4 regions of the Streptomyces sp. NPDC060184 genome follow, and region 2 is predicted to be linked to each of the others. Evidence: riboswitches for the same ligand, from Rfam matches in the RefSeq annotation. Region 2 holds a riboswitch; each other region holds the start of a gene.
The links. Region 2 has a riboswitch for cyclic di-AMP ahead of ACFWEE_RS29630 (C40 family peptidase). Riboswitches for the same ligand answer to the same signal wherever they lie in the genome.

Region 1 (4,612 bases), on a different contig from region 2:
CTCGTCCAGGGCGCCGGCGGTTCGCTCAACGGCACGACGAGTTTCGAGCGCACCAACTACTTCGAGACCATGCCGACCCACCAGCTGGAGCTCGCGCTCTGGCTGGAGGCCGACCGGATGGGCTCGCTCCTCGCCGCGCTCGACGAGGAGTCGATGGAGAACCAGCGGGACGTCGTCAAGAACGAGCGCCGCCAGCGGTACGACAACGTCCCGTACGGCACCGCGTTCGAGCGGCTCACCGCCCTCGCCTACCCGGAGGGTCACCCGTACCACCACACGCCGATCGGCTCCATGGCCGACCTGGACGCGGCGACGCTGGAGGACGCGCGGACGTTCTTCCGTACGTACTACGCGCCCAACAACGCGGTGCTCTCGGTCGTCGGCGACATCGACCCCGAGGAGACCCTCGCCTGGATCGAGAAGTACTTCGGCTCCATCCCGTCCCACGACGGCAAGAAGCCCCCGCGCGACGGCTCGCTCCCCGGCACCATCGGCGGTCAGTTGCGCGAAGTGGTGCACGAGGAGGTCCCGGCCCGCGCGCTGATGGCCGCCTACCGGCTGCCGCACGACGGCACCCGCGAGGCGGACGCCGCCGACCTGGCCCTGACCGTGCTCGGCGGCGGCGAGTCCTCCCGGCTGCACAACCGGCTGGTGCGCCGTGACCGTACGGCGGTGGCCGCCGGGTTCGGGCTGCTGCGGCTGGCCGGCGCGCCCTCGCTGGGCTGGCTGGACGTCAAGACGTCCGGTGGCGTGGAGGTCGAGAGCATCGAGGCCGCGGTCGACGAGGAGCTGGCGCGGTTCGCCGCCGAGGGCCCCACGCCGGAGGAGATGGAACGCGCGCAGGCACAGTTGGAGCGCGAGTGGCTGGACCGTCTCGGCACGGTCGCCGGCCGCGCCGACGAACTCTGCCGCTTCGCCGTGCTGTTCGGCGACCCGCAGCTCGCGCTGACGGCCGTGGGGCGCGTCCTGGACATCACCGCCGACGAGGTGCGGAAGGTCGCCGCGGCCACGCTGCGTCCCGACAACCGTGCCGTGCTGGTCTACGAGCCGGTCGAACCGGCCGACGAGACCGGTGCCGAGGACGGCGCGGACACCGACGCCCACGAGGAGGCCGCCAAGTGAGCGACGCCACCGTGACTGGAGTATCCATGGACTTCCACCCGCAGCCCACCCCGGGTACCGCACGCCCCTGGGCCTTCCCGGCCCCCGAGCGCGGCACCCTGCCCAACGGGCTGACCGTGCTCCGCAGCCACCGCCCCGGCCAGCAGGTCGTCGCGGTCGAGATCCACCTCGAAGCGCCGCTCGACGCCGAGCCCGAGGGCTTGGACGGCGTCGCCACCATCATGGCGCGCGCCCTCTCCGAGGGGACCGACAAGCACAGCGCGGAGGAGTTCGCCGCCGAGCTGGAGCGCTGTGGCGCCACGCTCGACGCGCACGCCGACCACCCGGGCGTCCGGGTCTCGCTGGAGGTGCCCGCCTCCCGGCTGGCCAAGGCGCTCGGACTGGTCGCCGAGGCGCTGCGGGCCCCGGCCTTCGCGGACAGCGAGATCGAGCGGCTGGTGGGCAACCGCCTCGACGAGATCCCGCACGAGCAGGCCAACCCCGCGCGCCGTGCCGCCAAGCAGCTCTCCAAGGAGCTGTTCCCGGCCACCGCCCGGATGTCGCGCCCGCGTCTGGGCACCGAGGACACCGTGCGGCGGATCGACTCCGCCGCCGTGCGCGCCTTCTACGACGCCCACGTCCGCCCCGCCACCGCGGTCGCGGTCGTCGTCGGCGACCTCACCGGCATCGACCTGGACGCCCTGCTCGCCGACACCCTCGGCGACTGGTCGGGCGACGCCGGCAGCCCCCGCCCGGTGGCGCCGATCACCGCGGACGACACCGGCCGCGTGGTCATCGTGAACCGCCCGGGAGCCGTGCAGACGCAGCTGCTCATCGGCCGTATCGGCGCGGACCGGCACGACAGCGTGTGGCCCGCCCAGGTCCTCGGGACGTACTGCCTCGGCGGCACACTCACCTCGCGGCTCGACCGGGTGCTGCGTGAGGAGAAGGGCTACACCTACGGCGTACGCGCCTTCGCCCAGGTGCTCCGTTCCACGGCCGGCGGTGCGGACTCCGGCCCCGCCGGTGCGGCGATGCTGGCCATCAGCGGCTCGGTGGACACCGAGTCCACGGGCCCCGCGCTCGACGACCTCTGGAAGGTCCTGCGGACTCTCGCGGCGGACGGGCTGACCGACGCGGAGCGCGAGACCGCCGTGCAGAACCTCGTGGGGGTGGCCCCGCTCAAGTTCGAGACGGCCGCGTCCGTCGCGGCGACCCTCGCCGACCAGGTCGAGCAGCAGCTGCCCGACGACTTCCAGGCGCACCTGTACGCGCGGCTCGCCGAGACCGGCACCGTCGAGGCGACCGCCGCGGTGGTCAACGCCTTCCCGGTGGACCGGCTGGTGACGATCCTGGTGGGCGACGCGGCGCAGATCGCCGATCCCGTCCGTGCGCTCGGCATCGGCGAGGTGACGGTCGTGAACGGCTGACCGGCCGTCAACCACGGGCCGCGCACGTCCCGGCCGTGACCCCGGTGGGAGAGATCCCGCCGGGGTCGCGGTGTTTGTCCCCTTTGCCATGAAGCATGACTTTCTGCCCTGTGGGATGCGCTACAAAACCCCCTGTCCGTTTGGTGATCGAAAGCGCCGCGGCCTAGCGTCGATCCGGCTGTCCGTCGACTGTGTGCCGCACTCGCGGTGCCGGACAGTCATCGCCGAGTCCCCGTCAGGCGCGAGCCTGGGGAGCCGGGGACCCGTGAAGTCCCTGGGGTGAATCGGGCACCCGCGTCTCGTGAGAGGCGCGAACGCCCGTAGGAGACCTTCCTGCTCCGAACCCGTCAGCTAACCCGGTAGGCGAGAAGGAAGGAAAGGACCCGCTCCTCCATGGCGTTCACCCGTGCCACCGGGACGCATCGCGCCCCGGGCCGTCTGACGCGCTCCACCGCCAGGTTCGCCGGCGTCGCGGCGCTCGCCGCCACCGGCGTCGTCGGCTCGATGGCCTCCCCGGCCCTCGCCGCCGACTCCACCGTCCCGTCGCCCGGTACGACCGGCCTCATCGGGGCCGTGGTGCTCGGCGACTCCATCGCGGACCGGATAGCCGACCAGGCGGCGGCCCAGCAGCGCGGCGCGGAGGCCAGGGCGAAGGCCGCGGCGAAGGCGAAGGCCGAAGCAGCCGCACGGGCGAGGGAGGCACGCGAGGAGAAGGCGCGCGCCGCCCGCGCCGCCGAGCGCGCCCGCCTGAACTCCTTCCACCTGCCCATCGCGGGCTCCTACGTCAGCACCGGCTACCAGTCGAGCGGTTCGCTCTGGTCCTCCGGCAGCCACTCGGGCGTCGACTTCCACGCCGCCACCGGCACCCCCGTCCTCGCCGTGGGCGCGGGGACCGTCGTGGAGGCCGGCTGGGGCGGCGCGTACGGCAACAACATCGTGCTGCGGATGACGGACGGCACGTACACCCAGTACGGCCACCTCTCCTCCCTCGGCGTCTTCGTCGGCCAGCACGTCTCCTCCGGGGAGCGGATCGGCCTCTCCGGCGCCACCGGCAACGCGACCGGCCCGCACCTGCACTTCGAGGCGCGCACCGGCCCGGAGTACGGCACCGACATGGACCCCGTGGCGTATCTGCGGGCCCGCGGCCTCACCGTCTGAGCCCCGCCGCCGCACCGTCCCGGCCCGGTGTACCGCCGCCCGTCCCGCGGTACCGCCGTACGGGAGCGGTCGCGCACCCTCCTGATCGTCCCGACGCCCCGGCCCGTGCCGGGGCTTCGGCATATCACCCGAAACCCCTACGGCCGCCCGCTCCGCAGGCAAAAGATATGTGCGAATTCCGGTACGCCATCGGAAATTCACTCAGATTGCAATAGAGTCACGGTGCAGGCTTCGATCGGCCGCGTTTCGCGGGGATTAAGGCGGAGGTTCGGACATGCGCATTCCCGCGCACTCGGTATGCACGGCAATCCGTGACGACATCGTCTCGGGCGTCTACGAACGCGGCAGCCGCCTCACCGAGGAGCTTCTGGCGCGGCGCTACGGCGTCTCCCGCGTGCCCGTGCGCGAAGCGCTGCGGACCCTGGAGTCGGAGGGGTTCGTGGTCACGCGCCGACACGCCGGCGCCTGCGTCGCGGAACCGACGGAGCAGGAGGCGGCCGACCTCCTGGAGGTGAAGCTCCTGCTGGAACCGCTGGGTGCGGCCCGGGCCGCGCAGCGCCGCACCGAGGCGCACCTCAAGGTCCTGCGCGGACTGGTCAAGCTGGGGCAGGAGCGGGCCCGCCGGGGCGAGGGGGAGGACTTGCGCTCGCTGGGCGGCTGGTTCCACGAGACGCTCGCCCAGGCTTCCGGCAGTCCCGGTCTCATCGCCCTGCTGACCCAGCTCCGGCACAAGATCGCCTGGATGTACGCCGTCGAACAGCCGGTCCGCCCCGTCGAGTCGTGGGCCGAACACGGCGCCCTGGTGGACGCGGTGGCCCGGGGGGACGCGGAGCGGGCCAGGGGTCTGGCCGCCCAGCACGCGGAACGCTCGCTGGCCGCGCACCGGCCGCGGCGCCCGGCGCGGGCGGTGAAGCAGTCCCGGG
Region 2 (4,612 bases):
GAGCACGGGCGCCGGACTGGTCGTCGACGACGCGCACGGTCTCGGGGTGCTCGGAGCGGGCGGCCGGGGCGCCCCGGCCGCCTGCGGGCTGGCGGGCGACGAGGGGCTGGTGGCCACGCTCACCCTCTCCAAGTCCCTGGGCAGCCAGGGCGGCGCGATCCTGGGACCCGCGTCGGTGATCCGTCATCTCGTCAACACGGCCCGTACGTTCATCTTCGACACCGGGCTGGCACCCGCCTCCGCCGGGGCCGCGCTCGCGAGCCTCGCGGTGCTGCGCAGGGAGCCGGAACGCGCCGTCCGGGTGCGCGAGGTCGCCACCCGGATGTACGAGCGGCTGACTGCGGAGGGGCTGAGTGCGGCCCGCCCGGACGCCGCCGTCGTCTCCGTGCGGGCGCCTTCCCCCGAGTCGGCGGTCCGCTGGGCGGCGGACTGCCGGGAGGCCGGCCTCGCGGTGGGATGCTTCCGCCCGCCGTCGGTCCCGGACGGCGTCTCGCGCCTGCGGCTCACCGCCCGGGCCGACCTGACGGACGACCGCGTCGACACCGCCCTGGACACGATCGTCCGTACGGCTCCGAGGGGCACCGCCTGACCGGAGAGCGGAGGCCCGCCCGGGGCGCCGCGGCCGGTGCGCTCGCGGCGGTCCCGGGTCCGGTGCGCTCAGCCCCGCGCCCCGTCCGTGCCGGGGTCCTGGAGACCGGACACGAACGCGCTCCAGGCGGGTGCGGAGAAGGACAGACGGGCCCGGTCCACGTCCTTGGAATCGCGCACGGAGAGCAGGGTCGGTCCGACTACCGCCGTCTCCACGCAGTTGTTCATACCGGTGCTGCGACTGCTGCGGCGCCACGGGACGGCGGGCGGTGCCGGGCGTTCGGGCATGGTGCTCCTTCGGGTCGGTGGACGCTGCCGGGCCGACGGCGCTACGCGCGGCCCGCGTCCTGGCGGCCGATCGCCGTGATGAGGTCCCGCGACCGCTCGGGCGAGAGTGCGCGTTCCCGCATGGTGCGGAAGGCGGAACCGTACGCCTCCAGATCTTCTTTCCGCTCCAGATAGTGACTACGCGTCAAGTGGTCGAGAACGACCACATCCAGAGCCGAAGTTGTCGGAAAAGAGAAGATGACGAAGGGGCCGGTCAGTCCGACGTACCCACCGGCGCTGAACGGAACCAACTGGATCTCCACGTGCGGAAGTTCCGACATGTGCGCGAGATGGTCGAGCTGGGCGCGCATCACGCGCCGCCCGCCCACCTCGCGCCGCAGCACCGCCTCGTCGAGCACGGCGGTGAGCCGGAGCGGGGCCTCGCACCGCAGCACCGACTGGCGGGCGAGCCGTACCTCGACCAGGGCGTCCAGATGGTCCCCCGCTATGCCGTCCAGTGCGGACTCGGTGACCGACCGCGCGTAGTCGGCGGTCTGGAGCAGTCCGGGGACCACCGAGGTCTCCAGCGTCCTCGCGGTCTCGGCCTGCGCCTCCAGAGCGATGAAGTCGCGGTACTGCGGCGGAATGACGCCCCGGTAGGCGTGCCACCAGCCCGTGTCCCGGCCGTCCGCCGACCCGGCCAGTGCCGAGAGGAGGGTGCGCAGTTCGGGATCGACGACGGCGTACGCGTCGAGCAGCCGGCCGACGTCGGCCGGGGACACGCCGCTCGCGCCCGTCTCGATCCTGCTCACCTTCGACTGGTGCCAGCCGAGCAGCGAGGCCGCCTGTTGGCTGGTGAGTCCCGACGAGTGGCGCAGACTCCTCAGCTCTTCCCCGAGTTTGCGACGGCGCACGACGGGGCCGTTGCCCATTCCGGTCTCCTTCCGCCGGGCGCGGCACGGCCGACCGCTCCGTCGGCCGACCTGGAAGCCAGTGTGCCGAATGTTCGAGCTCCGGTGAGCCGGAGTTCACCGCATTGAGCGATAGATATATGCATATCTCGGCAGATCGTGCTTGCGCGGGGTCCGGCGGTGGCACTCTGGCGCCAGGCACAATCCGGGCCGATAGGGGTCGGCCGGGCGGAAAGGGACGGCGTCGCCATGGCAGATCATCAGGAAGCACATGTCACCCTGCCGAGCGATCCGGTGTCGGTGTCCGCGGCCCGCAGACACGTGGCCCGCGTACTCGCGGAGTGGGGCATGCGCGACGACACGGAGGACACCGGGACGATCCTGCTGATCGTCTCGGAGCTCGCGACCAACGCGGTCCTGCACACACTCGGCCAGTCGCCCACGTTCACGGTGCGGCTGGTGCTCGACCGGGACGAGGAACTGAGGCTGGAGGTGACGGACAGCCACCCCCGGTGGCCCAGAAGGCTGCCCCCGGCCGTACAACGGGACAACGGGCGCGGCCTGGCGATCATCCGGGTCCTGGCCAGGGAGTGCGGCGGCCGGTTCGGCGTCACTCCGACCGAGGACGGCGGCAAGACCGTGTGGGTCGTGCTGCCGTGGTCCGTACCGGTGCGGGGCTGACGCCGCACCCGGCCCGGACGGGGCGGCCGTGCGACCCGGCGGGGTCGTCGCGCGTCGCCGCGTCCGGGCCGGGCGCCGCACACCGGCGGCACGGGCCCGGTGTACGTCAGCGCACCCGTCCGTACCAGACCCGCTTCGTCCAGATCCGCTCCAGCCGCACCACGGCACCGGTCTTCGGGGAGTGCCAGATCTTGCCGTTTCCGGCGTAGATGCCCACGTGGTACACGCTGCGACCGCTGTGGAAGAAGACCAGGTCGCCCCTCCTGCGCTGCGAGGAGGTGATGTGGCGCGTCTTGTTGTACTGCTGCTGCGCCGTGCGGGGCAGCTTCTTGCCGACCCGCTTGAACGAGTAGAGCGTCAGCCCGGAGCAGTCGAACCGCCGGGGGCCGGTGGCGCCCCACTGATAGGGGGAGCCCTTCTTGGACGCGGCGACCCGGAGCGCCTTCGTCGACTGGGCGGCGGCCTCGGCGTCGGAGACCAGGCCGGGGGCCAGCATGGTCGAGCTGAGGGCCAGAGTGAGGACCGAGGCCGTACCGGCCCGGGTGAGCAGAGACGGGACATGAACCTGCGCAGTCATGCGCAACCCTTCGTCAGCCGCCTGTGAAAGATGACCTGTCGGGTTCGGGCTGGCGAAGTCGCCCGGCCGCATGTCGCGGCTTCACCCCGAGGGACGGCCGGTTGCCCGGTCGGCCCGTAGTGCTCGGGTCCTCCACTCCTGCCGATCCACTCCTGTCGACCCGTCATCCGCTCGGCGGCAGGACTCGGCGTCCGCGCGGACCGCCCCGTCGGGGTGGCGGGGGCTTGTCGTCCCAGGGATCTTGACCCAGGCCGTGCGGGATTTTCGAGGTGGCAGAGGAGGTGAGGACGGTCGGCCGACGTTGCGCCGGGAGAGTGGGGGAGCGTCCGGCGCGGCCGGGGGCGCGCACCCCGGGCGCCTCCACCGCGGCTGCGCAGTGCGGTACTTGGGGCACGGGGAGGGCACCGGGGAGCGCAAATCGGGAGGGAGGCCCGGCGGGCCGAAACCCTGCGCCGAACGGGCGGAAAATCGGAAATTCATCACGGGCGTGTCGCCGGAAGCGGAGAAACGGCTCCGGTCCGGCCCGGATCCCGTGCGGGGTCGCCGTCGCCGAGTCCTACGGGGTCCTCCGGCGGATCGGGTGGCCGTCCGGGCCGGCGGTGAGCCAGGACCCGTCCCCGAGCGGCTGGATGTCGTAGGGATTCTCGCCGTGTGCGTCGAAGACGCCTCGGACCTCGCCGGTCCGCGCGTCGACGCGGGTGTGGCGGAACCACTCCTCCATGTCCTCGGTCTCGCCGACGACGGTGACGACGACGGTGTCCGGGTCCAGGTAGCCGCCGCTCCACTCCACGAAGACCTCGTCCGGATCGTGCCCGAGGGCCTCGACGGAGAGGGAGAACGTCACTTCGCCGCCGGGGTACGCGTGGACGGCCATGTCGGTCTGGGAGTGGTCGACCGTCATGAAGTGCCGCCCGTCCGGCGACAGACCGATGAGAACCCTGTCGTCCCAGGGATAGCGGAAGAGGTTCATCCGCCCACCCGACACCGACGCCCGGTGGATGACCGATCCGTCCTGTCCCTCGCCCACGTCGAGGAGGACTTCGCCGCTCGCCCGGTGCGCGAGCTGGGTACCACCGTGCCCGACCGTGTCCAGATCCGCCTGCCCGAGTACCGCTCCGGTTCCCGCGTCCAGGGCGACCCACTGGTCCGGGCGGTCGCGCCCGGCCATGGCGTCGGGCCGGTAGACCCAGACCGTGAGTCCGTCGGACGAGAGGGCGCAGCCGGGGCGGTGCCCGAACCGCTCGTCCGACTCGGGTTCGAACTCCGACCGCCAGAGTTCGGTCCCCGCGGCCGTTACGCAGACGGCAGCGCTCAGAGTCGTGTAGAAGACCTGATGAAGGCCGGTGGGAGCGGTGTGCTCGACGACCTCGTCCCCGGCCGACGGCCGGAAGACCCTGGCGGGCGACAGAGCACCCCAGGCGTCGGCGGTCGGCTCGTAGGCGCATATGTCCCCGCCGACGAGCCGGGTGAGGGGCCGCAGGGGCCCGGTGGAGCGATTCATGTTCAGGAGCGTACGGAACATGATCGGCCGACATCGCCGTGGCCGGGGCCGGGGCCGAGGCGGGGGCGCCGGTCGCCTTCCGGCGCG
Region 3 (4,612 bases), on a different contig from region 2:
GTGTGGCGCTCATGCGCCTGCGGGAGGAACGCACCCTGACCGGCGGGTGATTGCCGGTCCTCCGTGTTCCTTCCGGGTCCCGGTGCGTTCCTGTCGGCGCGCGTGCCGAGGAGGCGGTGCGGGCCGGCTTCCCGGACGGCCGTACGCCGGGGTGGTCAAGAGTCCGTTCAGGATGGCGTAGAGTTGTGTTCACCGACGCGGGGTGGAGCAGCTCGGTAGCTCGCTGGGCTCATAACCCAGAGGTCGCAGGTTCAAATCCTGTCCCCGCTACTGAAGGCCCGGGCCCGGCACGCACAGCGTGCCGGGCCCGAGTCGTTTCCGTGTGTGCGTGCGCGGCTCGTCGCCCGCTCGCACCCGGGTGCGGGCGTGGAAGCGATCCGGGTGTGGTCCCCGTGTGCGGTCGTGGACGCGGTCCCCGGGCGTAACGATCTGCCGGACCGGGCATGAACTGGTCCATCCAGGAAATGTCTCGCACGCCTGCGCGGTCCGTGCCGTCCGGCCGAACGTGTGGACGTGCGCCCGGACGTCCGGGGCAGCCGCTCCGCCGCTTCCGTGCGCGGCGCCGGGGTCGCCGTGCGCGGAACTCGTCGCCTCGCCGGTCCTGACCACCCGGCGTACACCGGCGCTGGGGGGCGCTCGAAAGGGAGTCGTGCGCTCCCCCCTATGGACGACGAGGGGTCGCCGCGCGGCGCGGTTCGGGCCAGCCTGGGCAGGGCGCGGTAGGTTCCGCAGCCGTGGCGGGACAGGGCAGGAGAAGCGCAGAGGTGGGGAAACCGCTGTACGAGCATGGCTGGATGGCCGGGGGTGTGGGCGCCCGGCGTTTCGTGCGGATGCTGCCTGCCCTGCTCATCGCCGGCGGACTCGTCTTCGACATCGCCTCACCGCCCCGCTTCACGGCGGTGCCCCTGTTCGTCGCCGCCCCCCTGATCGCCGCGCCGTTCGCCTCCCGGGCCGGAACCATCCGGATCGGTGTCGCCTCGCTCGCCGCCGTCATCGCGATGCGGGTGTACGTGGGCACCATCGGGCAGATCGTCCCCGTCATCGAGACGCTCACCGTCTTCACCGCGGCCGTGCTCGCGCTCGTCATCAACGGGGTCGTACGGCGCGGCAACGAGCAGCTCGCCTCGGCCCGGATCATCGCGGAGACGGCCATGCGCGCGGTGCTGCCCGTCCCCGCCGACCGGGTCGGCGGGCTCCATGTCGCCGCGCGCTACGAGGCGGCGCAGGCGGACGAGTACGTCGGCGGCGACCTCTTCGCCGTCGCGGACACCCCGTACGGCGTACGCCTCGTGCTCGGTGACGTACGCGGCAAGGGGCTCGACGCGGTCGAGGCGGTGGCGGTGATCATCGGCGCCTTCCGGGAGGCCGCCGAGCAGGAGGAGACGCTGGAGGGGGTGGCGCAGCGGCTGGAACGTGCCCTGGCCAGGGACGCCGCGCGGCGCGGCGGGCTGGACCCGGTGGAGGGGTTCGTCACCGCGGTGCTCGCCGAGGTCCCGGAGGGCTCGGCGACCTTGCGGATCGTCAACCGGGGGCACCCCGAGCCCCTGCTGCTCCATGCCGGAGGGGCGCTGGACGTGCTGCGGCCGAGCATGCCCGCGCTGCCCCTCGGCATGGCGCTGGGCGCCTGGCCGGACCGGGTGGACGAGTGGGAACTCCCGCCGGGCGCGACGCTGTTGACCTACACGGACGGGCTTTCCGAGGCGCGCGACCGGGCGGGTGTGTTCTACGACCCGGCGGAGCGGCTGCGCGGGCGGATCTTCCCCGGCCCCGACGAGCTGCTGACGGCGCTCACCGACGACGTCCGGCTGCACACCGGTGGCCGCTCGACGGACGACCTGGCGCTGCTGGCGGTCGCCCGGCCGGCGGAGGACCAGCCGGAGCGCCGGACCACCGTGCCGATCGTGGGCCGCGGGAACGGCTGACGCGGGCCCGCCGGCCGTCGCCCCGGGGCTTCCCCGAGCCGGCCCGTGGTTCTCCCGACCCCTCCCGTGGTTTTCCCGGGGTGCGCCCCGGCCCGTCGGGCGGACGCGGCGACGGTCCGTAGCAGAGCGGTGCCGCTCGATAACATATGACACACCGTCAGAAAAGCGGGGGCGCTCCGGCTGTCCGTAAGTCGCCCTGATGAGTGGTGATATGCCCTGGTAAATCCCGCCCCGAAGTGGGAATGATCAAGGGGAACAGCTTGGAATCGGAGCCGTCTGTCTATTAACGTTCGATAACGCAGCGCGGTCGTCCCAGCCGTCGTCAGAGACGGCGCCGTGCGCGAGCGCCGAATTCCGCAAGGGAACCGGGGAACCACTTCTTGGGGTGAATCGGACACCTGTGTCTCCTCGGAGACGTCAGGCGCCCGTAGGAGACCTTCCTGCTCCGAACCCGTCAGCTAACCCGGTAGGCGAGAAGGAAGGAAAGGAGTGCGCCTCCGTGGCGTCCAACCAGCCTGCCCCCGAAGCCCCGTCACCTTCTGCCACGCTCGACGGTTTCGGTTCCCCCGGCGACTCCGACAAGGCGTGGGAGGAATGGAACCCCACCGAGGATTCCCTCCGCCCCGTACGCGGCCGGCACCGTGTGGCCAAGCAGCGCGGTCTCGCGCGTAGTTCCACCGTCCTCGGGGTCGGCGTCATCGCGGCTGTCGGTGCGGGCGGCATGGCCACCGCGCAGAGCAAGCCGCCGGTCTCCATCTCTCTTCCCGATTCGCTCGCGGACAACCTTCCGGATGCCAAGTCCGTCCCCGGGCTGGGCGCTCTGATCACCGCGGTCGAGTCCGACGACACCCCCGAGCCGGTGGTGTCGGCCGCGCCGTTCACCACGGCCGGGCTCACCACGGCCGAGACCGAGCAGGGTGCCACCGACGCGGGTGAGGCCCTGCGCGCCCGCATCCTCCAGCAGGCCGAGCAGCAGCGGTCCGCCGCCGACGCGGACGCGAAGGCGGCCGAGGAAGCGGCGGCAGCCACCAAGGCCGCCACCGAGGCGAAGAAGCAGCAGGGCGAGGCGGAGGCGAAGGCCGCCGCGGAGAAGAAGGCGGCCGAGGAGGCCGCGGCGAAGAAGGCCGAGGCCGAGAGGCTCGCCAAGCTCGCCGCCAGTTACGCGCTCCCCACCTCCTCGTACACGATCACCTCCACCTTCGGCGAGGCCGGCACGATGTGGGCCTCCGGGCAGCACACCGGGCTCGACTTCGCCGCGCCGACCGGCACCCCGGTCAAGGCCGTGCACGGCGGAACGGTCAAGTCCGCGGGCTGGTCGGGCTCGTACGGGTACCGCACGGTCCTGGAGCTCGACGACGGTACGGAGATCTGGTACTGCCACCAGTCCTCCATGGACGTGGTCGTCGGCCAGCAGGTCAGCACCGGCGACACCATCGGCCGCGTCGGAGCCACCGGCAACGTCACCGGCCCGCACCTCCACCTCGAAGTCCACACCCCGGACGGCACCGGCATCGACCCGATGGCCTGGCTGACCGACAAGGGCCTCGCGGTCTGACGCTCCGCGTCCCCGAGCCCACCGAACCCCGGCAGCCCTGCCGCTCTTCCCCCCCCCAGGACGTCAGGGCTGCCGGTTCTCCCTCCCCCCGGAGCACGGACGCCGCGTACCCGCGAGGAGCGCGCCTCCGGCGGGGCCGGCCACGATCGGAGCCGTACCGGGATCACGAGCGGAGCTGTACCGGAATACGGGCCTCCGTCCGGTCCGTTGAACCGTTCATGACTTCATCTCTCCGCAAGCTCGGCACGGCCGGTGCCGAGGTCTTCCCCCTCGCCCTCGGCGGCAACGTCTTCGGCTGGACCGCCGACGAGGCGCAGTCCTTCGCGGTCCTCGACGCCTACACCGCGGCCGGCGGCAACTTCGTCGACACCGCCGACGCGTACTCGGCCTGGGCCCCCGGCAATCAGGGCGGCGAGTCCGAGACGCTCATCGGCGCGTGGCTCAAGTCCCGCGGCAACCGCGCGGACGTCGTCGTCGCCACCAAGGCCGGTGCCCACCCCGAGTACCGGGGGCTCGCACCCGCCACCGTCAGGCGCGCGGTGGAGGAGTCGCTGCGGCGCCTCGACACCGACTACATCGACCTCTACTACACGCACTACGACGACGAGAGCGTCCCGGTGGAGGAGATCGTCACCACCCTCGACCAGCTGGTGAAGGAGGGCAAGGTCCGCGAGATCGGCGCCTCCAACATCAGCCCCGAGCGCCTGCGCGCCTCCCTCGCGTTCTCCGAGCGCGAGGGACTGGCCCGTTACGTCGCCCTCCAGCCGCACTACAACCTGGTCTCCCGCGCCACCTACGAGGGTCCCGCGCAGGACCTCGCCGCCGAGACCGGTCTCGGCGCGGTCCCGTACTCCGCGCTGGCATCCGGCTTCCTCACCGGCAAGTACCGCCCCGGTACCCGGGTGGAGAGCGCCCGCGCCGAGAAGGCCGGCGCGCACCTGGACTCCGAGCGGGGGCGGAAGGTGCTGAGCGCGCTCGACGCCGTCGCCGAGGCGCACGGGGCCGAGATCGCCACCGTCGCGCTGGCCTGGCTCGCGTCCCGCCCCACGGTCGTGGCACCGATCGCCTCGGCGCGCACGCCCGAACAGCTCCCCGCGCTGCTCGCGGTCGCCGACCTCGCGCTGACCGACGAGGA
Region 4 (4,612 bases), on a different contig from region 2:
GAAGAGCGGGAGGTCGGAGGCCTCGGAGGCGGCGTGCGCGACGGCCAGCGAGACGCCGAGGATGGCGTTGGCGCCGAGCGAGCCCTTGTTCTCCGTGGCGTCCAGGTCGGACATCGCCTGGTCGATCAGGCGCTGCTCGGTGGCGTCGTAGCCGACGAGCTCCGGGCCGATCTGCTCGATGACGGCGAGGACGGCCTTCTCGACACCCTTGCCCAGGTAACGCTTGGGGTCACCGTCGCGAAGCTCGACGGCCTCGAAAGCGCCGGTGGAGGCGCCGGACGGAACGGCAGCACGGCCCGTGCTGCCGTCGTCGAGACCAACTTCGACCTCGACCGTGGGGTTACCCCGCGAGTCGAGGATTTCCCGGGCTACGACGACGTCGATGGACGGCACGAGCATCTCCTTCTGGGATGTGACGCTGACTGTGCGGGGCTCTTGAGCCTTGCGACTAGAGCCTAACCGGACACAGGACATCGGCCAGCCGACCGTCCGTCCAGTGACACGGCGAGCCTACACATTGTTTCCGTACGGAACATAACGTGCGGCGGTACGGCGTCCGGCGGTCTGCCGTACGTCCGGAAAAGGGAGCCCCTTCTCCTTCTCCTCCGGGGCCGCCGCGCGGACGGCGCGTGCCGGAAAAGGCCCTGGCCCGGCGTGCGGGGGGAGTGCGCGCCGGGCCAGGGAGTGGGAAAGGGGTGCCGCCGGACACCCCCGTTCCGGGGAGGAGAGGTTCGTGACTACTTCAGGTGGAGCTGCTGACCCGGGAAGATGAGGTCGGCGTCCTCGACGATGTCGTGGTTCAGCTTGAACAGCTTCTGCCAGCCGCCCTTGACCCCCTGCTTCTCGGCGATGGTGCTGAGGGTGTCACCGGCGACGACCTTGTACTCGCCGTCGCCCTTCTCGACCTTGTCGCCGGTGGGCGTGGTGACGGTCTCGGACTTCTCGGCGGCGGGACGCTCCTCGCTGCGGGAGGCGGCCTGCGCGTCGGTGGAACGGTCCGACTGGGCCGAGGAGGCGCTGTCGGTCGAGGTGCTCGCGGAGGTGTCGGTGCTCGCGGAGGAGGAGCCCGTGTCGACGCCCGGGTCCACACCGTCGTTGGTGAGGTTGCCGGCACCGGCGCAGGACCAGGCGCCCGGACCCTGCATGTCGAGCAGCACCTCGGCGGTGGCGATCTGCTGCTCCTTGGTGGCCAGGTCGGCGCGGGGGGCGTACTTCGTACCGCCGGCGGCGGCCCAGCTGGACTGCGAGAACTGCAGACCGCCGTAGTAGCCGTTGCCGGTGTTGATGGACCAGTTGCCACCGGACTCGCACTGGGCGACGGCGTCCCAGGTGGCGACGGAGGCGGCGGAGGCGTTGGTGGCGCCCATCAGCGGGAGGGCGATGGCGGCACCGGCGACGCCGGCGAGCGTGGCCACACGGACGGCCTTGGACGAACGGCGGTGCTTACCCTTGCTGGACAGCAGCATGGAAGATCTCCTCACCGACGCCTGCGAGGTGAGCTGTCGGGTTCGGGCCAATGAGTTGCCCGGCCACACGTCCTTGCGTGTGGCTTCACCCCTAGCTGGTCCCGGCCCGCCCGTCGTTTCCGACGGGCCGTCCGATTCCGGCGGCTTACCTGGGTCCCCCGCTCCTGCCTACGGCGCTTTCGCGTCTGTTCCCTTCGACCGACGGCAGGATTCGGCGTGACGGTCGACGGGGCCCGCGGTGCGAGCGGCTCTGACCGTAAACAGAGGGAACCCCCACATTCAATGATGGACATATCAGACAATCAGACCTTACTGGCCACGCCTGAATAACCGTTTCCGCAGGTCAAAGCGGACATCTGCGAACCCCCGTGACCGCGACACGCCCAAACAGCGAAGAGACCCATGTCTCACTTTCGCAAAAGCGGACATAGGCCCCTTAACTGCCCCTCTTTTCGGGCGGTTTTCCCGAATTTGATCAGTTGGCGGGGGCGGTCTCCGCCGTGTCGGGAACGGTCTCCGGCGTGTCGGAAGTGGTCGCGCTCTCCGTGGAGGCGGTCGACGTCCCTCCGGTGGCCGTCTGCGTGGACAGGTCGAGCTCCTGGCCCGGCAGGATCAGGTCGGGGTTCGAGCCGATCACGTCCTCGTTGGCCTGGTAGAGCTCGGTCCAGCCGTCCGTCAGGTGCTGGGCGTCGGCGATCGCCCAGAGGTTGTCGCCGGACTGGACCGTGTACGTCCCGTCCGTCGCGAGCGCCGCGTCGTCGCGCGCGTCGCTGTCGCCGCGCGAGGCGTGCCGGCCGGACTCGCGCGAGGCGTCGGCGGCGGCCTCGTCCGGGTCGGGCGTGCCGCGGTGCTTGCCGCCCGTCGCGGTGTCACCGGTCGCCGCGTCCGTCGCGCTGTCGCTCGTACCCGCCGTCGCGCCGCCCTTCGCCCCGCCCTTGCCGGGGGTGGTGCTGCCCGGGGTGGCCGAGCCGGAGGGCGAGGGGGTGGCGGAGGCGTCGGGGCTCGGCGTGGCGCTGCTGCCGGTCGAGCCCGTCGAACCGGTCGTGCCGTTCGAGCCGGAGGCACCGGTCGCGTCCGACGTGTCCTGCGACCCGGTGGCGCCGGTCGAGGCGGGTGCGCCGCCCGCGTCCGGGATCGTGCCCGCCGAGGCGCCCGCGTCCGCCGCGGAGACGGAACCCGGGTCCACCCCGATGAGCGAGCCTGCGGGAGCGAGGCCGGAGATCACCGCGCACCCGGGCCACGCCTGCGGGCCCTTGGCGTCGAGGACCTTCTCCGCCACGGCTATCTGCTGGGTGCGGCTCGCGAGATCCGCGCGCTGCGCGTACTCCGTACCGCCGTAGGCCGCCCAGGTCTCCTGGGAGAACTGCAGTCCGCCGTAGTAACCGTTGCCGAAGTCGGCGCTCCAGGTGCCGCCGCTCTCGCATTCGGCGACCTTGTCCCAGGTGGTCGTGTCCGCGGCGCCGGCGCTGCCCGCGGCGAGGAGCGGAATCGCGAGGGCGGAGCCTGTCACGCCGGCTGCGACGACGATGGCGGGTGCCTGGCGAGGGCGGCGGTGTCTGCCGTTCGCGGAGCCCATGGGAGTGCCTTCCGTGTGACTGACGGGTGAACTGATGCGTCGAACCGTGAACCTAGCGGGACTCGAACGTGCGTCACAAGTCGATGCCTCGCAGATCACGTGAACATCACAGTGTTGACGGAGCGTCACTTCCGTAGAGCGCCGGGCCCGGCGTGAACTCCACGGGAAGGGTGCGCAGTCCACGCATGATGAGCCCGCCGCGCCACCGCAAATCGGTGCTTTCTCCCGCAAGACGCAGGTCAGGAAGGCGCCTCAGCAGGGTCGCGAGGGCCGTCCGGCCCTCCAGCCGGGCCAGCGGCGCACCCACGCAGTAGTGGATGCCGTGGCCGTAGCCGAGGTGCTGATTGTCACGCCGCGCGAGGTCCAGCCGGTCGGGGTCCTCGAAGCGCGCGGGGTCGCGGTCGGCCGCCGCGAGCACCACGAGCACGGGGTCGCCGGCCGCGATCTCCTCGCCGCCGACGGTCAGCGGTTCGGTGGCGTACCGCCAGGTGGCCAGCTCCACCGGGCCGTCGAAGCGGAGCAGTTCCTCGATGCCGGTGGCGAGCAGCTGCTCCTCCCCCGCCGCCAGGGACGCTTCGAGGCGGGCGCGCTCCCCGGGGTGGCGGAGCAGCGAGTAGGTGCCGTTGCCGATGAGGTTGACGGTGGTCTCGAAACCCGCGAAGAGAAGGATGAAGGCCATCGCGGCGGCCTCGTTCTCCGTCAGGTGCTCGCCGTGGTCGCTGGTCCGGATGAGTTCGGAGATCAGGTCGTCGCCCGGGTCCTCCCGCTTGCGGTGGATGAGTTCGGCGAGGTAGGCGCGCATCCGCTTCACCGAACGCGCCACTCCGCCGCGCGGCCCGCCGCCGTGGCGGATCATCATCCCCGCCCAGTCCCGGAAGTCGTCCTGGTCCTCCTCGGGCACTCCGAGCAGGTCGCAGATGGCGTAGATGGGGAGCGGGAACGCGAAGTCGTGGATGAGGTCGGCGGAGCCCGCGGCCACGAACCGGTCGATGAGCCGGTCCGTCAGCTCCTGCACGCGGGGCGCGAACTCCGCGACCCGGCGCGGGGTGAACGCCTTCGACACGAGCCGGCGCAGCCGGGTGTGGTCGGGCGGGTCGATGTTGAGCAGATGGGTCATCAGCTCGGCCTTGCGCTCCCCCGGGATCCCCGTCTTCCCCTTGGCGTGCGCGGACCCGGCGTGGTGGACCGGGTTCTTGGAGAGCCGGTTGTCGGCGAGCGCCTGCCGCGCGTCGGCGTACCGGGTGACCAGCCAGGCTTCGACCCCGCTGGGCAGCGTGGTGCGGTGCACCGGGCTGTGCTCCCGGAGCCAGGCGTACGCCGGGTACGGGTCGGTGGCGAACTCCCAGGTGAAGAGCTCGGGAGCGGCGGGCGCGCGGTGCGCGGGACATCCGGCGGGACCGGGGTCGCGGTCCGCGGGGCCGGCGCCGTCCGCCGGCCGGTCACTCATCGCCGGTGTCCGGACCGCTGACGCCCTCCGCCGCGAGGATCGCGTCGCGGTAGGCGCGGGCCGCCGCGCGCAGGGCGGCTTCCGGGTCGACGCCGTCGGCCTCGGCGCGGACCGCGAGGGCCA

Region 1: it holds a riboswitch for cyclic di-AMP, as region 2 does, so the genes downstream of both, ACFWEE_RS12155 (M23 family metallopeptidase) here and ACFWEE_RS29630 (C40 family peptidase) in region 2, are expected to answer to the same signal.
Region 3: it holds a riboswitch for cyclic di-AMP, as region 2 does, so the genes downstream of both, ACFWEE_RS00065 (M23 family metallopeptidase) here and ACFWEE_RS29630 (C40 family peptidase) in region 2, are expected to answer to the same signal.
Region 4: it holds a riboswitch for cyclic di-AMP, as region 2 does, so the genes downstream of both, ACFWEE_RS03420 (transglycosylase family protein) here and ACFWEE_RS29630 (C40 family peptidase) in region 2, are expected to answer to the same signal.

What each region holds. Positions count from the first base shown of each region.
Region 1 covers NZ_JBHWYX010000014.1:55,765-60,376, reverse strand. Annotated here, with positions in the region: gene ACFWEE_RS12165 (M16 family metallopeptidase) at 1-1,122, shown strand, start outside; gene ACFWEE_RS12160 (M16 family metallopeptidase) at 1,149-2,531, shown strand; cyclic di-AMP (ydaO/yuaA leader) riboswitch at 2,744-2,912, shown strand; gene ACFWEE_RS12155 (M23 family metallopeptidase) at 2,925-3,689, shown strand; gene ACFWEE_RS12150 (GntR family transcriptional regulator) at 3,964-4,612, shown strand, end outside.
Region 2 covers NZ_JBHWYX010000061.1:22,335-26,946, forward strand. Annotated here, with positions in the region: gene ACFWEE_RS29610 (8-amino-7-oxononanoate synthase) at 1-589, shown strand, start outside; gene ACFWEE_RS29615 (DUF397 domain-containing protein) at 658-876, opposite strand; gene ACFWEE_RS29620 (helix-turn-helix domain-containing protein) at 918-1,787, opposite strand; gene ACFWEE_RS29625 (ATP-binding protein) at 2,016-2,447, shown strand; gene ACFWEE_RS29630 (C40 family peptidase) at 2,554-3,024, opposite strand; cyclic di-AMP (ydaO/yuaA leader) riboswitch at 3,053-3,131, opposite strand; gene ACFWEE_RS29635 (hypothetical protein) at 3,581-4,525, opposite strand.
Region 3 covers NZ_JBHWYX010000001.1:19,324-23,935, reverse strand. Annotated here, with positions in the region: tRNA gene ACFWEE_RS00075 (tRNA-Met) at 197-270, shown strand; gene ACFWEE_RS00070 (PP2C family protein-serine/threonine phosphatase) at 795-1,922, shown strand; cyclic di-AMP (ydaO/yuaA leader) riboswitch at 2,258-2,410, shown strand; gene ACFWEE_RS00065 (M23 family metallopeptidase) at 2,422-3,477, shown strand; gene ACFWEE_RS00060 (aldo/keto reductase) at 3,696-4,612, shown strand, end outside.
Region 4 covers NZ_JBHWYX010000003.1:95,696-100,307, reverse strand. Annotated here, with positions in the region: gene eno (phosphopyruvate hydratase) at 1-399, opposite strand, end outside; gene ACFWEE_RS03420 (transglycosylase family protein) at 738-1,466, opposite strand; cyclic di-AMP (ydaO/yuaA leader) riboswitch at 1,470-1,652, opposite strand; gene ACFWEE_RS03415 (transglycosylase family protein) at 1,942-3,042, opposite strand; gene ACFWEE_RS03410 (cytochrome P450) at 3,149-4,489, opposite strand; gene ACFWEE_RS03405 (nucleoside triphosphate pyrophosphohydrolase) at 4,482-4,612, opposite strand, start outside.